Regions from separate parts of the Halomonas sp. MS1 genome, predicted to be linked through region 2. Evidence: predicted binding sites of a transcription regulator. Region 2 holds the regulator's gene; the other holds the start of a gene.
The links. The regulator FliA, encoded in region 2, starts transcription of late flagellar genes. The targets are predictions, from matches to a motif close to CTAAAGTTNNNNNNNNNNCNGCCGATA.
Positions count from the first base shown of each region.

Region 1: the regulator FliA is predicted to act here: its motif matches at 2,365-2,391, upstream of NF683_RS11625 (MbtH family protein).

Region 1 covers NZ_CP098926.1:2,546,378-2,549,784, reverse strand. The annotation lists gene NF683_RS11640 (TauD/TfdA family dioxygenase) at 1-661, opposite strand, end outside; gene NF683_RS11635 (4'-phosphopantetheinyl transferase family protein) at 692-1,348, opposite strand; gene NF683_RS11630 (thioesterase II family protein) at 1,326-2,066, opposite strand; gene NF683_RS11625 (MbtH family protein) at 2,056-2,301, opposite strand; gene NF683_RS11620 (FecR/PupR family sigma factor regulator) at 2,529-2,735, opposite strand; gene NF683_RS11615 (RNA polymerase factor sigma-70) at 2,867-3,394, opposite strand.
Region 2 covers NZ_CP098926.1:1,734,048-1,737,454, forward strand. The annotation lists gene flhF (flagellar biosynthesis protein FlhF) at 1-568, shown strand, start outside; gene NF683_RS07780 (hypothetical protein) at 565-1,143, shown strand; gene NF683_RS07785 (flagellar protein FlhE) at 1,211-1,651, shown strand; gene NF683_RS07790 (RNA polymerase sigma factor FliA) at 1,678-2,379, shown strand; gene NF683_RS07795 (motility protein A) at 2,419-3,234, shown strand; partial or broken gene NF683_RS07800 (OmpA/MotB family protein) at 3,239-3,407, shown strand, end outside.

The DNA.
Region 1 (3,407 bases), 810 kb from region 2:
CTATGCTTTGACATAGCTGGGTAGTACGCAGGTCACCATCGGGTTTCCATTCACAGCGAATCCCCGCGCGCTGGCAGAATGCCTCCACTTCACTGCGCTCTTCGGTGTTAAACACCTGTTGCCAAGGCATATCGAAATCGCCGTAGTTGCGTACGTAGAGGATGCCAGGGGCAAAGCGCTCACGGATCTCTACTGGCATACGACGGTATATGGCTCGGCTATCGGCTATCGGCGTCTCCCCCCCTTCGAGGGAAGCGGTGACACAGTGGAACCAGATTTTCATCGGCCACTCGCGGGTGTAGGCCTGCTCATTGTGGAGTGGAATGTGTTGATGGGCGGGATATTCGGTCGAGGTATAAATGCCCGATGAAACCGATGAGCGTGGCGTCGAGGCGAACTCATAGCTCAGCAGAGGATGACCAAAGGCGGCGGCAAACTGCTGAAAATCATCAACCGTCGGCACGTCGAAGCCTCTTAGTAACACGCCGCCTACCCTGGCCACTAGAGTCTCGATATCAGCACGCAACTCGCTAAAGGCTTCCAGCAGCGACTGCCCTGGGTAGGCAGGAGAAATCATAATAGGCAGCTCTGAATCAGCTGGCCCCTGACGTTTGGATATGGCGTTGATTTGTTGCGTTAATGTTGCACTTTGGCTGTCCATTATTGAGCTCCTAAAATTCGTTGAGTAGCGTTAGCCTTGGACATAACCCAGGGCTGCCGCATAGCCACACGGCGCTGGCAGCGGCCATGCTTGCAAAGGTGATGAAATGGGAAGCGAGTGCTCAAGGTTGTAGGTGTCTGGCAGCTCTAAAGAAGGGGTGACTGAGAGCGACTGCAAATGATCCGCAATGCCCAGCCCCAAGGCTTTGAGCACCGCCTCTTTAACCACCCAGCGCTCCATAAAGGGCAGTGAGTGGTCGAACCGCTCACTCGGCGATAGCACCAGTCCTTGCAGCGGCGCCAGTTCGGCCTCAGGTCGGCAGCGCTCAATATCGACCCCCACCGCGCCGCCGGGAGCAAGCGCGATCAGGGCGACATGGCCAGAGTGGGAGACATTGAAGATAGGCCCATCAGCGTTTTCCAACGCTGGTTTGCCGTAAGCGTTCTGAGTGAACAGCAACTTTTCTGGCGCTATACCGGTGTGCGCTGATAGCAGTCGCCGAAGAGCCGCGCGAGTCGCCACGGCGCGTACGACATCGGCGTGACAGCGATGCCGCTGGGCGCGCTGCCACTCGGCTCGACTCAGCAACCGATCATCTTCGTCAGCCACCGGGGCGTTCAGATCGAGCGATAAGCGCCAGACTTCAAGCCCCTCAGGAGCCCCTTCAGCTAACTGCAGGCGCTGCATAAAGCACCTCCTCTAGCCGTAGGGTCAGCGCCTGCTTGATGGCTGCCAACACCTGCCTTTCCTGCTGGCGAATAAAGAAGTGTCCTCCCTCGAACCAGTTCAACGAGAACGCACCGCCTGCTTCGCGCTGCCACGCTTCCAAGCGCACCTTCTCGATCTCATCATCGAAGCCCGCCAAAGCCTTTACCGGGTAGTCGAATGGCGTCCCGCTGCGATGACGAAAACTACGGCAGAGACGATAGTCCGCCGCTAACACATCGAGAGTGAGGCGCAACAGCTCCGGGCTTTCGAATACCTCCTCTGGCGTGCCGCCCTGTTGGCGAAGATCCGCAATTAGGGCCTTATCGTTATCAAGACCCGCCAAGCGATCTGAATCACGCATTGAGGGCGCTGCACTCCCCGAGGCGAATAGCTTTCGTGGCTGAGGGCGCCCCACATCGCGCAAGCGTGCCGCCATGCCATAGGCCAGCAGCGCCCCCATGCTGTGACCGAACAAGGCAAAGTCGCCGCGCATTCGCGTTGCTTGCTCTTCACACAGCCGCACCACCTGGGTCTCGAAGTCATCGATAAGCGGCTCGCCCAGGCGCTCGCCACGTCCAGGTAGTTCAACAGGATGCACCTCGATCCAGGCGGGCAACTGACGCTTCCAGCGCAGATACATAGTGGCACTGGCACCAGCACAGGGCAGACAGAGCAGCTTTAAGCGCTTAACCTGCATTCACCTGCTCCGCCTCGCTATTAGCTTGTTCATCCATCCACTGACGCAGCGACAGCGGGCGCATATCGGTCCAAGTCTTTTCGACGTAATCGAGGCAGGTTGGCTTATCGCCAAGTACACCCGTATCTGTCCAGCCCGCAGGAATCGCCTTCCACTCGGGCCACAGGGAATACTGCTCTTCGTGGTTGACTAATACGCGGAAGACACCATCTTCACGATCAAAACAGCTTGTCATGGAACTAACCTCACCGTTGTCTAAGAAATGAGAAAATAAACACAATTGCTTCTCATTACATAATGACGAGTGAGGTATATAGAAATTTAATGCTGGGGAGAAAGAAAGTAGGAAAAATACGCGTGAGGGCAAACGGCTCTAGTGCTTAAAAACATGAAAGCCGTTAAACCATCAAGGAAGAAAACCAGGGGGGAACAAAAAAAGAATGGGCAAAAAGCGATGATTTGTCAGTTGCGCTCATCACTGCGGGGGATCATCCCCGTTAGCAGCCATAGCTGTTCGGCTTCATGAAATACCCTGCGATGCTGAGAAGAAGCCGCTAGCCACGCATGGAACGCCTCGCGATCAGCATCACTCAACGACTCTTCATGCTCGCGCATCAGCCAATCTAGCGCCACTTGCCAAACGGCATCATCGCCGCTGTCGTTATCCATCGTTACAGTCAAACCTCGCTACTGTTGCCTACCATCGACCAACTGACTCGGTAAGCGCCTAGGGTTTCAACGCTATCGTTGTTCGTTGACAGTGTAACAAAGCGACCACAAAGAAGGGACGGAACGTAGGCTTACCGATCTGGCAACGTCTGACCTTGAAGCGACTGGCGGCAATGAGTCAGTGCATCGCGAATCATAAAGTTAACTAACGTGGTGGAAATACCTAATAAGTGGGCCACTTCCCGCTGCGTATGGCTCCCCGACCGGTAGAGCTCAAAAGCGCGCCGCGTACGCTCAGGTAGCTCGTCCAACGCGTCCACCACCTGAGCCAAGGCCTGACGATCAATCGCGATCACCTCTGGAGAGTGTGACGCATAAGAGGCAGCCTCCCCCTCCTCTTCTTTGGCAAACAGCGTTGACTCAAATGCCGAACGGCGGCAACGGTCAATGGCGAGGTTGCGCACCACACGTGACACGTAGGAGATGGGCTGCTTCACCTCAAAAAGCGTGGTTGCTTCTGAAATTTTTAGATAAGCATCCTGCACAACATCATCGGCTTGATCAGCATTGCCCAAGACTCTTGCGGCGACACAGCAGAGCCGGGGCCGCTGATTAACGAAGATATCTTCTAACTCAGCGCTCCAGGTCTGGGTATCCACTGATTGGCCTCCT
Region 2 (3,407 bases):
ACGGGTATACTGTCAGGGCAAGCGTTATGCCCAGCGTCAGCTGTTCACAGATAGCCCGCTCACACATCACACTGATCTACGTTTTCGTGGTCAAACGGTGCAGCTATGGCACACCCATATTGCTGTCGAGGACGCCGCTGGTACTCCGCTGTTGGCATGGGTTGGTGAAGTTCGCGATCCAGAAAATGGCAAACGCATCGCGCGTCGCTACTGGTTAACGCCTGCCCGATTAGGTGCGGATGTGCGTTCGCTTCTAGTTATCCAGTTGCAAAGCGAAGGGGTGTCTAGCCTAACCAAGCGCGCTTGGCAGCAGTTGAAAGATGCGGATGATGGCGAAGTAAGCTCGGAGGTTCGCTTATTGATGGCCAGCGGTGTCGCTGCTGCAGCGGGACACTTAGATATCGCCAATGATGACGCTGCGATAGCACTGCGCTCCGATTTGTTAAGGTTGTTGGGCACCACGCGTAAGCGGCGCGACACAGCGATGCTAGATGCGCTTGTTCACGCGTTTATGGCCCGTGACGCCATTCGCCAACTCAGCAGCGTTAGCCGTGAGGGGCTGGCATGAGCGCCCCGGATCAGGCAGCGGGCCTGCGCAAGTGGGCAGATTTACAGCGCCAGCAGCGCCAAGCAGAGTCAGTTGAGAGTGATCCCACGGGAGACGAACTTGCGGCTGAACCACTGACCGCTATGACCGATTCTTTAACGGTGCCGCCAACTGCTGCCCAAGCGCAAACCAGCGCATCGCCCTCGGTGCCGCAGAAGCCGCTTATCGTGATCGGTATGCCTAACGGTGGCGATCAGCAGGTGGCAAGAGTAAAAGGGCGCCTAGCCCAATGGTCAGTGCTGGGGCGACGTTGGGCTGGCGACCCGGATGATTGGGATATTCACATCGTCAATGCGGATGCCGCTAATCTTAGCCAACTGAAAGCGCGCTTTCCGCGTTGGGCACTATGGATTAATAGCGATGCCGATGCTTTCGCCCAGATGTACCGCTCGTTGCGGCAAATGCAGGAAAACGGTGGCCCTAGGCAGCTGTTAGCGCTGCACGAGCCAGATTTGCCGCGCCGAGGTCTACTCGATAACCTGCGCGAAGCAGCCAGCTATTACTTGGATATAGAGCTTTTACTGCTGGCGCGATGACAGCTAGCCTGACGCTATGTAGCCGTGCTTTAACAGCGGCTATCAAGCGCCCCGATAAGGAATAACAATGTCGATGCTCGCTGACTTCAAGGTCGATACCTGCAAAGCTGACAGGCTGCTCAAAAGGGTGTTGATGGTGGCGCTAAGCGTCATCACCATGAGTGCTTATGCCGCGACGGGCAGTTGGAGTAGTGAGGTGCCCAGCGTACTGGTCGCGATGAGTGACCGAGCTGTCAGCAGCCAGCCCATTCAGCCGCCAGCAGGGGCGCAGGTAGAGCATGCTGCGATAGAGCGTATTCATTGGCGTTTTCAAATGCCGGTTAATGCGCCGGTTAATGCGTGGCTATGCCACCCTGAGCAGTGTGTTCCTTTAACTGCTATGCGAGGTTCAACCACTGCGTTAGCCGGAAAACAGGTCAGTGGGCCGCTGCACTTTCGTTTTGCGTTGACGCCGGGCCAGCGCCCGGTACGGGTGCAGGAACTGCAAGTGATTGTGAATTACCAGTGAACAGAGTTCAGCCGTGAGGCACGAGGATGTATACAGCACAAGGCAGGATTAAACAGAGCGAGCTGTTAACCCAATACATGCCACTGGTAAGACGTCAGGCCTTAACGCTGCAGGTAAGACTACCCGCAAGTATTGAGTTGGATGATCTTATTCAAGCTGGCATGGTGGGCTTATTAGAAGCGCTAGGGCGTTTTGATGCGACCCAGGGAGCAACGTTCGCCACGTTTGCAAGTCAGCGTATTCGCGGTGCCATGATGGATGAGCTGCGCACACGTGACTGGTTGCCGCGTAGTGTACGCCGCTCTGCCAGAGCCGTGGATGATGCGGTGCGTCGCCTTGAACAGCAGTTAGGGCGCCCGCCGGAAGAGGGTGAGATCGCGCGTGACCTGGATATGCCGCTTAGTGAGTATCAGCAATTGCTCAATGATACGAACAGTGGCCAGTTGCTGCCCTTCGAAGAACTGGTGGCCGAAGGGGCCGAGTCCGCAACGGAGGAAGCCACTAACCTGCCCTTCGATCAGTTGTTAGATAAACAGCAACGCCAGTCGTTAATTGACGCGATTGACGCCTTACCTGAGCGTGAAAAGCTACTGATGGCGTTGTATTACCAAGAAGAGCTGAACCTTAAAGAAGTCGGGGCGGTGCTGGGTGTGACCGAATCCCGAGTCTCCCAGCTTCACAGCCAAGCGATTAGCAGGCTTCGCGCTCGCTTATATGACACCACCTAACGCCACTATTAATCACGACTAACCGGCGAGGAGCCGTTGATGAACCCATCTACGCTGATCGGTATTTTTGCCAGCATGCTGTTGCTGGTAAGCGTGCTGTTTTTTACTGCAGAGTCGCCAGAAAGCTTTATTAACTTGCCGGGGCTAGCCATTGTGGTAACGGGCACCTTGGCGGCTACCTTCATTAGTTATCCGCTGAAAGAAGTGCTACGCGTGGTGCGCCTGGTGGGATTGGTGTTTCGGCGTGAAAATACCTATGTGCGTGATGATATCAACGAACTGGTTTCCATGGCGCGCTTGTGGTTTAAAGGCGATGTCAGGGCGGTTGAGAAGGAGCTAGAGCACACTCGTAACCCCTTTTTGCGCACCGGGATTCAACTGGTGATTGCTAACACGAAAGAGGACGAAATTTTCGATATGCTGCGCTGGCGCATCGCACGATTAAAAGCACGGGAGCATGCTGAGGCGCAGATATTTCGTACCATGGCCACCTACGCGCCCGCGTTTGGCATGATCGGTACTTTGGTGGGCTTGGTCAATATGCTGGAAGTGATGGATGCAGGCGATCTTGACGTTATTGGCCCGCGCATGGCGGTGGCTCTGCTGACAACGTTCTACGGTATTCTGCTCGCCAACTTGGTGTTCAAACCGATTGCCGTCAAGCTGGAGCGGCGCACGGAAGAACGCCTTATCACCATGAACATGGTGCTGGAAGGCATTTCGTTAATTACCAAACGGCGGCTGCCTTCTTTTATTGAAGAAACGCTCAATTCCTTCGTTGCTAACTATCATGACGAGATCCGCGATGCCGCTGTAAAACCGCGGCCAACGGTTAGTTCTGCGGCAAAAGGGTAGCGCCATGCTAGATCGTGATTCACGGCACGCGTTGGAATTGCCCACTGTGCCGGGGGAGGGCGATGAAGGGTGGCTAACGAGCTATTTAGACGTATTAACGCTGTTAATCACGCTGTTTGTCTTACTGCTTGCGTTGACGCCGCCGGGGGAGGGGAAGCCTTTGACCGCGATAG